Regions from separate parts of the Kitasatospora sp. NBC_00458 genome, predicted to be linked through region 2. Evidence: riboswitches for the same ligand, from Rfam matches in the RefSeq annotation. Region 2 holds a riboswitch; the other holds the start of a gene.
The links. A riboswitch is a leader RNA that binds a small molecule or an ion and turns the genes downstream of it on or off. The one in region 2 is predicted to bind cyclic di-AMP.
Positions count from the first base shown of each region.

Region 1: it holds a riboswitch for cyclic di-AMP, as region 2 does, so the genes downstream of both, OG550_RS30930 (transglycosylase family protein) here and OG550_RS31710 (M23 family metallopeptidase) in region 2, are expected to answer to the same signal.

Region 1 covers NZ_CP107904.1:7,571,729-7,576,253, forward strand. The annotation lists gene OG550_RS30920 (LacI family DNA-binding transcriptional regulator) at 1-618, shown strand, start outside; gene OG550_RS30925 (hypothetical protein) at 704-904, opposite strand; gene OG550_RS30930 (transglycosylase family protein) at 1,244-2,596, opposite strand; cyclic di-AMP (ydaO/yuaA leader) riboswitch at 2,583-2,779, opposite strand; gene OG550_RS30935 (hypothetical protein) at 3,014-4,525, shown strand, end outside.
Region 2 covers NZ_CP107904.1:7,761,001-7,765,525, forward strand. The annotation lists gene OG550_RS31705 (MFS transporter) at 1-1,456, opposite strand, end outside; cyclic di-AMP (ydaO/yuaA leader) riboswitch at 1,765-1,928, shown strand; gene OG550_RS31710 (M23 family metallopeptidase) at 1,932-2,918, shown strand; gene OG550_RS31715 (DUF2470 domain-containing protein) at 3,510-4,229, opposite strand; gene OG550_RS31720 (MFS transporter) at 4,476-4,525, shown strand, end outside.

The DNA of each region.
Region 1 (4,525 bases), 190 kb from region 2:
TACGCCCGGCTGACGGGCCGGGGCGTGCCGTTCGTGCTGATCAACGGCTACAGCGAGAAGATCGACGCGCCGTTCATCTCGCCGGACGACCGGGCCGCGATGTGGATGGCCGTCCAGCACCTGGCCGAACTCGGCCACGAGCGGATCGGCCTCGCGGTGGGGCAGCGCCGGTACGTGCCGGTGCTGCGGAAGATCGAGGGGTTCACCGCGGCGATGCGGGAGGTGCTCGGGCGCTCCCGCGAGGAGGCCGAGGCGCTCGTCCACCACACGCTGTTCAGCGTGGAGGGCGGGCACGCGGCGGCCGGCGCGCTGCTCGACAAGGGCTGCACGGCGATCGTCTGCGGCAGCGACATGATGGCGCTCGGCGCGATCCGGGCCGTCCGGCAGCGGGGCCTGGCGGTGCCGCAGGACGTCTCCGTGGTCGGCTTCGACGACTCGCCGCTCATAGCGTTCACCGAGCCGCCGCTGACCACCATCCGCCAGCCGGTGGAGGCGATGGCCACCGCCGCGGTGGACGCGCTGCTGGAGGAGGTCGGCGGGAACGCCGCCCAGCGCGGGGAGTTCATGTTCCAGCCCGAGCTGGTGATGCGCGGCTCGACCGGCGCCGGCGCGCGCTGACCGCACGGACCGCACGGACTGCACGGCGAACGGCCGGGGCCCCGGGAGCACGCGCTCCCGGGGCCCCGGCCGTTCGCCGTGCCGCTCAGCCCTCCTGGGCGATCGGGCGGTCCGGGGTGACCCGGCGGCCGTCGGCGGACTCGCCGGTCCGGGTCTCGGTGCGCCGGCCGCGCTCCAGGTAGTCACGGAGGATCAGCTCGACGGCGTCCTGCGGGTTCTTGGTGCCGGACAGCATCATCGCGTCGATCGCGAGGTTGGCGTCGAGCGTGACGGTGACCTGGGCCATGGTGACTCCTCCTCGGGTACAGAGCAGCAGCATGCCCGGTGCGGCCGGATTTGACCATGACCTTCCGGCGGCCGCGGCGCGTTCCGGCCGGTCCGCCGGGGCACGCCCGCGGCGGGGCGGCGCGCGGTGCTTCCGCGCCGTCCGGGTGGCGGCGGTGGCGGCGGCGGCGGTGGTCGTGGCCCTGCGCTCGGGGGCGTCGGGGCCGCGGGGGCAGGGCCACGGGGTCAGGGGCGTGCTGCGCCGGTCGCGGTGGTCGTCGCCGTGTCCGGCGCGGGGCGCACCGGAGCCCCCGGGGAGGAGCGACCAGACTCCTCCCCGGGGGCTCCGGGCGTTCGTGGGTCAGACCCGGCCGGCGAAGTCCGGGGCCCAGTTGGCGACGGTCTGGGTCCGCACGCCCGAGCTGGGGTTGGCGGCCTCGACGTACTTGCCGTCGCCGATGTAGAGCGCGACGTGGTAGACGCCGGAGTCCTGGCCGTTGTTGGACCAGAACAGCAGGTCGCCCGGCTTGAGGGCGTCCAGCGAGACGTGCGTGGACGCGGCGGCCTGGTCGGCGGCGACGCGCGGGACGGAGACGCCCGCGGCGCGCAGCGCGGCCTGGGTGAGGCCGGAGCAGTCCCAGCCGCCGTTGCCGGTGCCGCCGTAGACGTAGGCCTGGCCGACCTTCGACTGGGCGAAGGACACGGCGGCGGCCATGCTGCCGGTGGCGGTCTGGGCCGGGGCCGGGGTCTCGGCCTGGGCGGCCGGCTTCGCGGCCGGCTTGGTGGCGGGGGCCTGGGTCTGCGCGCCCGCGCCGGTGCCGCCCTGCTGGGCGTCCTTGGCCCGGTTGAACCAGTCGAAGCCCTTGCCGGACTCGTCCGAGGCGGAGGCCGTGGCCTGGCCCTTGGCGCGGTCGCCGAAGGTCAGGTGCTGGCCCGGGTAGATGCTGTGCGGGCCGTCGGTCAGGGTGGCGCGGTTGAGCTCGTAGAGCCGCTCCCAGCCGCCCTGGACGTCGTTCTTGTCGGCGATGGCGGAGAGCCAGTCGCCGGCGACCACGGTGTAGTCGTCGGCCTGGCTCCAGCCGCCCTGCTGACCGGCCTGCTGGCGCCACTGCCGGCCGTCCTGGCCGCCGTCGCCCTTCCGGGCGTCGTCGGAGGCGGGGGCCGGGGCCTGGGCCTGCTGCTGGGGGGCCTTGGGCGCGGCGGGCTGCTCGGCCTTCGGCTTGGCGGCGGGCTTGGCGGCCTCGGCCGGGGCCGGGGCCGGGGCGGGGGTCTGGGCGGCCGGCTTGGCGGCGGCGGAGGTGTCGACGGCGGCCGGGGTGCCGCCCTTGGTCAGGCCGGCCTGGACCGAGCAGACCGGCCAGGCGCCGGGGCCCTGCACGGCGAGCACCTTCTCGGCGATCGCGATCTGCTGGTCCTTGGTGGCGAGGTCGGCGCGCGGGGCGAACGAGGTACCGCCGAACGCGGCCCAGGTGGAGCTGGTGAACTGGAGGCCGCCGTAGAAGCCGTTGCCGGTGTTGATGCTCCAGTTGCCGGTGCTCTCGCACTGGGCGACCTTGTCCCAGGTCGCGACGGTGGCGGCGGTGGCGGTGCCGGAGGTGAGGCAGGGGACGGTGAGGCCGATGCCCGCGACGCCGAGGGCGGCGATGGCGCGACGGGTACGGCCGGACAGACGGGTGCCGTTGGTGGGCAGCATGAAGACGCGGTCCTCTCCCACGCCTGCGAGGTGAGCTGTCGGATTCGGGCTGGAGTTGCCCGGCCGCGCTGTGGACGCGGCTTCACCCCTAGCCCTGGTCGGTCCGGGGACCGGCCTGGGCGAACTACCTGTGGTTCCCCCGCTCCTGCCGTGGTGCTTCGTGCTTCCAGCGCACCCGACGGCAGGACTCGGCGTTGCGGATGAGCTGGGTCCGTGTGGCCACGAACGGGGAGCACGTTAAGCAGAGCCGCATTCAAACCGCAAACATGTGTGAGGCACGTCACTGTTTGCGAAATCCGTGGTGGGCGGCTGTCCTTCATGATCAGAAATGACCGATTTCGCACAACGCCCGTCACGGTCAACGCAACTGCCTATGCTTCAGAACGCCGGCGGCACGCCGGCGAGGACGCAGCCGTCTGGGGGGAGGGCTACGCACCGATGGCCATGGACGAGGATCCGGCCGCCGCCCGCCCGGCCGCCCGGCCGCGTGGAGCGCATCGCAGGGCAAAGCACCGCAGAGCGGACATCCCACCCGAACCATCACCAACTCCCGTAAGCCGCCGCACTCTACTGCGCTGGCTCGCCGTCGGCACCGCCTTCGCGGCGATCAGCGGCGAGGAGGTCCTGCGGCGCTCCCTGAGCGGCCCGACCGAACCGGTCGCCGCCGTCGCCGGACCGTCCGGCGCCGACCCGACGGGACCGGACGGCGGCCACGGCGCCGCGCCGCCCGGGACCGCACCCGGCGGCGTCGCGCCCGACCAGCCCGCCCCCGAGCCCACCGTCGACCAGAGCGGCCGCCGCTGGTCCGACCCGGCCGGCTGGGGCGGCGCCGTACCCGGGCCCGGGAGCGCCGTCCGGATCACCGACCGGGTGCTGCTCGACACCGACGCCGCCGTCGGCACGCTGCTGGTGGAGCCGGCCGGGGCCCTCACCTTCGCCGCCGACCGCACCCTCACCCTCGCCGTCACCGGCAACGCCGAGATCCGCGGCGCCCTCGCCCTCGCCCCCGACGGCGCCCGCACCCACACCCTGCGCTTCCCCGCCGTCGACGAGAGGCGCTTCCGGGGTGACGGCATGAAGGTCGTCGACACCGACGTCGGCCTCTGGGTCACCGGCGCCGGGTACCTCCGGCTGGACGGCGCCGCCAAGACCGCCTGGGTCCGCGCCGACCGCGAACTGAGGGCCGGTGACACCACCCTCGACCTGGCCGCCCCGCCCGCCGGCTGGCTCCCCGGCGACGAACTTGCCGTCACCCCGACCGGCCCGCCCGACCAGGAGGACTTCGCCGCCCGCTACGACCTCGTCACCGTCCGGTCCGTCAGCGGAACGACCGTCACCCTGGAGCAGCCGCTCCGGCACGCCCACCCCCGGGTCGCCGCCGGAGGGGGCGTCACCGTCGGCGCGGAGGTGCTCAACCTGACCCGCAGCGTCCGGGTCGAGGGCACCGCCGGGGGCCGCACCCACGTCCACCTCACCAGCTCCCGCCGCGCCGACGTCCGCCACACCGCGCTGCGCTGGGTCGGCCCGCGCGCCGACACCAAGGAGACCTGGAAGGGCCGGGACGGCACCGTCCCGATCACCGCGCCCGTCCTCGGCCGCTACGGGCTCCACTTCCACCAGCTCGGCGACGCCACCCGCGGCACGGTGGTCGAGGGCGTGGTGGTCCGCGACGCCGGCAGCCACGCGTACGTCCCGCACGCCAGCCACGGCATCACCTTCCGCAGCTGCATCAGCCACGAGACCTGGGAGGACGCCTACTGGTGGGACGGGCCGCTGGACACCCGCACCCCGCAGCGCCCCTCCGACGACATCGTGTACGAGTCCTGCGTCGCCTCCCGCACCCTGCTCGAACCCGAACCCCGCGCCTACCGCCTGACGGGCTTCAACCTCGGCGCGGGCACCGGCGGCAAGGCGGTGGACTGCGTGGCCGTCGGCGTCCGGGGCGCCACC
Region 2 (4,525 bases):
CGTTGGTGGAGCAGGAGTAGCGGCAGTCCGGCTCGGCCACCGGGTGGTCCTCCGGGGCCAGTACGTTGCCGCGGACGGTGGCCAGCGCGGTCAGCCCGCCGGCCACCAGCAGCCCCGCGCAGATCAGCATCGCGGTGTGGAACGCCGCGTCCACCGAGGCCGGCACCTGGTAGGCGTCCCCGCTCAGCCCGGCCAGGGCGGGCAGCGCGGCGACCGCGAGCAGGCCGGCCGCCCGGGCGGCGGCGTTGTTGACGCCGCTGGCGATGCCCGCGTGCCGCACCTCCACCGCCGCCAGCACCGTCGCGGTCAGCGGCGCGACCAGCAGCACCATTCCGGAGCCCATCACGGTGACGGCCGGCAGCACGTCCGTCCAGTACGAGGCGTCCGGGCCGATCCGCAGCATCAGCAGCACCCCGGCCGCGCAGAGCAGCGGTCCGACGGTGAGCGGCAGCCGGGGCCCGATCCGCTTGCCCAGCCGGCCGGCCCGCGCGGAGAGCGCCAGCATCAGCACCGTGATCGGCACCAGGGCCACCCCGGAGACCAGCGGGGAGAAGCCGGAGACGATCTGCAGCTGCACGACGAGCAGGAAGAAGACCCCGCTGAACGCCGCGTAGACGGCGAGGGTGACCAGGTTGACCGCGGTGAACAGGCGGGACGAGAAGAGGCCCAGCGGCAGCATCGGCTCCGGCGTGCGGCGCTCGACGACGACGAAGGCCACCCCCAGCAGGATCCCGGTCGCCCCGGTGAGCCATACACCGGGGGAGAGCCCCTCCCCGGCGGCGGTGAGCGCATAGGTGAACGTGCCCAGGGCCAGCGCGGCCAGCACCGCGCCGAGGACGTCGAACCGCCCGCTGGAGGCCTCGTCCCGGCTCTCCGGCACGTGCCGGGCGGCCACCGCGACGACCAGCACGGCCAGCGGGACGTTCAGCAGGAAGATCCACCGCCAGCCGGGCCCGTCCACCAGCCAGCCCCCGAGGAACGGTCCGACCGCCGCCGACACCCCGCCGAGTCCGGACCAGAGGCCGACCGCGGCCGAGCGGTCCTCCGGGTGGAAGACCGCCTGGAGCATCGCCAGCGACCCCGGGGTGAGCAGCGCCCCGCCGACGCCCTGCACCGCGCGGGCGGCGACCAGGACCTCGATGGTGGGGGCGGCGGCGCAGGCCGCCGACGCGACGGCGAACCAGACCACGCCGAGCAGGAAGATCCGGCGCCGGCCGTACCGGTCGCCGAGCGCGCCGCCGAGCAGGATCAGTCCGGCCAGGGTGAGCAGATAGGCGTTCAGAGTCCACTGCAGGGCGGAGAGCGGGGCGTCGAGGTCGACGCCGATCCGGGGCAGCGCGACGTTCACGACGGTCCCGTCGAGCATCGCCAGGCTGGAACCGAGCACCGTCGCCAGAAGTACCCAGCGACCCTGCGCGGTGCCCAACCGCAGGGTGCCGGCCTCGGAGGTGGCCACGGCCCGATCGTCCGCCCCGGGGGCCTACGTGACAAGGGTCACCGGGGGCGTGTCGGCGAATGGCTTTCCGTGAGTGATCGTGTGCGGAACGGTCCGGAAATCGGCGGAGGGTCGTGGATCAGTGGCACGCGGTGAATTGATTGTGTGCGTACTGTGCAGCCGATCATTCGGAGCGTGACGGGCCCCGGGGGTTTTGTTGCGGGTTCAAGAGATCGACATTGCTTCACTCGGACGGATGAGTTTTAGTTCAGCGACCGCCCGGCGTCAGCCCGGGTGGCCACCGGGTGGAACGCCTAGTCCTGCCGCTGCCCGGTGGTACGCAACGAACTCTGTACGGCAGGAGCGGGGGACCCAAAGGTAAGTCGCCGGACCGGAATTCACGGTCCGGCTTGGGGTGAAGCCGCCTTGATGCGGCCGGGCAACTCCAGCCCGAACCCGACAGCTCACCTCGCAGGCGTCGGAGAGGACATTCCCCATGCCCGCACAGGCTCGTCGTATCGCCCTGCCCCGCGCCGTCCGCATCGGCATCGCCACCGCCGTCACCGGCGCCGCCTTCGCCCTCCCGCTGGTCACCACCGTCAGCGCCCAGGCCCACGAGGCCCCGGCCGCGAAGCCCCACACCAGCACCTGGACCGGCGCCGCCAGCGTCGACGCCACCCCGGCCGCTCCGGCCGCCGAGACCGCTCCGGCCGCCCAGGCCGAGGCGAGCTACAAGGTCGTCGGCGGGGATACCCTGTCGAAGATCGCCGCCGCCAAGAACGTCCAGGGCGGCTGGGAAGCCCTCTACGAGCACAACCGCTCGGTCATCGGCGCCAACCCGAACCTGATCTACCCGGGCCAGCAGCTCGGACTCGGCGGCAAGGCCGTCGAGTCCGCGAAGCCCGCCGCGCCCGCCGCCAAGCCGCAGGCCTCGCAGGACTCGGCGAAGCCGGCCGCCAAGCCGACCGCGCCCGCCGCGAAGCCCGCCGCCCCGGCCGCCAAGCCCGCTGCCCCGGCCGCCAAGCCGGCTCCGGTCCAGGCCGCGAAGCCCGCCGCCCCGGCCCCCGTCGCCGCCTCCGGCTACGTCGCCCCGCTGGCCGGCGCCAAGCTCGGCACCGCCTACGGTGTGGCCGGCTCGATGTGGTCCTCCGGCCACCACACCGGTGTCGACTTCTCCGCTGCCACCGGCACCCCGCTGCGCGCCATCGCGGCCGGCACCGTGGTGAAGGCCGGCAACGGCGGCGCCTACGGCAACGAGGTCGAGATCAAGCTCGCCGACGGCAAGTACGCCCAGTACGCGCACCTGTCCTCGATCGCGGTGAAGGTCGGTCAGACCGTCACCGCCGGCCAGCAGATCGGCCTCTCCGGTGCGACCGGCAACGTGACCGGCCCGCACCTGCACTTCGAGATCCGCACCGGCTCGGAGTACGGCTCGGACATCGACCCGATCGCCTACCTGCGGGCGCACGGCGTCTCGATCTGACCCGTCCGGTCGATTCGAGCGGCCTGAGGGTCTGAGGGCTTGAAAGCCTGAGGGTCTGAAGGACTGAGGGGCTTGAAGGCCTGAGGGTTTGAAAGTCTGAAGGCTTGAAGGCTTGAAGGCCTGAACGGCCTTGGCGGTCGGACCGGTCCGATTGGGCGGACCGGTCCGACCGAATACCAGAACCACCGCTGGGTGCGGGGTGAACGACCTCCCGGGATGGTCATGTCGGGTGACCGCTCGACCGGGTGATCGCCGCACCACCAGTGGATCCACGGGCGCGGGACACGCCCGTTCGACCGGCCCGGTTCGCGAAACCTCCTTTCGCGAACCGGGCCGGTCGTCTTTGTTTTCACCCCCCCTGACTCGGGGGGAATTCCTTCGGCGTTTTCCCGGCGGAGTCCGGTCGCGGGGTGGGGCCGTGGAGCGCCGGCCGGGGTCGCGGGTCGCGGGTCGCGGGGTCGCGGGTGTGGGTGCGGTCGACCCGGTGGGGTGTTCGCGGGGCTCCTGGCCGTCCGTCACCGGCGCGTGGGTGACCGGCGGGCGTCGGGACGGCCGCTCCGCCGGGTCGGGTGGTGGGGCGCGCCGGGGCGCTCAGGGCCGGTGGGCGGGCTCCGCATGCTGGGCGGCGGTCAGCAGCTGGTGCACGCGGTGCCCGAAGTCGTCGGCGTCGTGGGCCGGTTCGGGGAAGACCAGACGCACGTCGCGGTGGCCGTGCGGGTGGTCGAGGCGGAGCACCAGGCCGTACCGGTCGAGGGCGAGCGGACGGACGTCGGGCCGCTCGGTGAGCAGCTCCTGGTCGAGGAGGCGGGTGAGCACCTCCAGGGCGTCCGAGTGGTCGTCGGCGAGGTGGGTCAGCATGCCGGCCTCGTAGCGCGCGAGCGGGTCGGGCGCGGCGAGCGCGAGGTCGGCGCCGGTGAGCGCACTGGTGCCGTACGGGGTGGAGAGGACGGCGTGGGCGACGTCCAGGCGCAGGTGGACGCTGAGGCCGTCGTCGGCGAGGTGGGCGAGGTGGAGTCGCCCGGCCAGGGTGAGGCGGCCGCGGACCCGGTCGCGGACGGCGACCGGGGCGATGTCGGTGAGGTCGAGGACGACGGGGAGGCCGTCCTGCTCGCGGGCGGTGGCCAGGGTGAGCGGGGCGTCGAGCGGTGCGCGCAGCCGGATCCGGGAGCCGTGCACCGACACGGGGGTGGTGAGTTCGTGGTGCTCGCCGCAGGCGCGGACGACGACGGAGGAGGCTGCGCAGAGCAGGCTGCCGACCCGTTCGGCGGCGGTGGGCTCGGGGACCTCGGCGTCGATGGGGGTGGGGCTCATGGCAACCTCCGGCTAGTTAGGTGAGCCTAACCTAATGACTTGCATGGCGGTAGGCAAGGCGGCGCGGTCGTCCCGCGCGGTCGTCCTGGGCGGGTGAGTGGAGGGGGAGGTGTGCGCGGACCGATATGCCGCGCTTGCAAGTAACCGGCGGTCGGTCGTATTGTCGACGCTGGTAGTTGCGCACGCAATGGTCTGCTGCGCGGTCGACCGGTACCCCCTGCAACGCTCCGGAAAGCGGTCCCTCTCATGCCCCTCGCGCTCCTGGCGCTGGCGATCAGCGCCTTCGGCATCGGCAC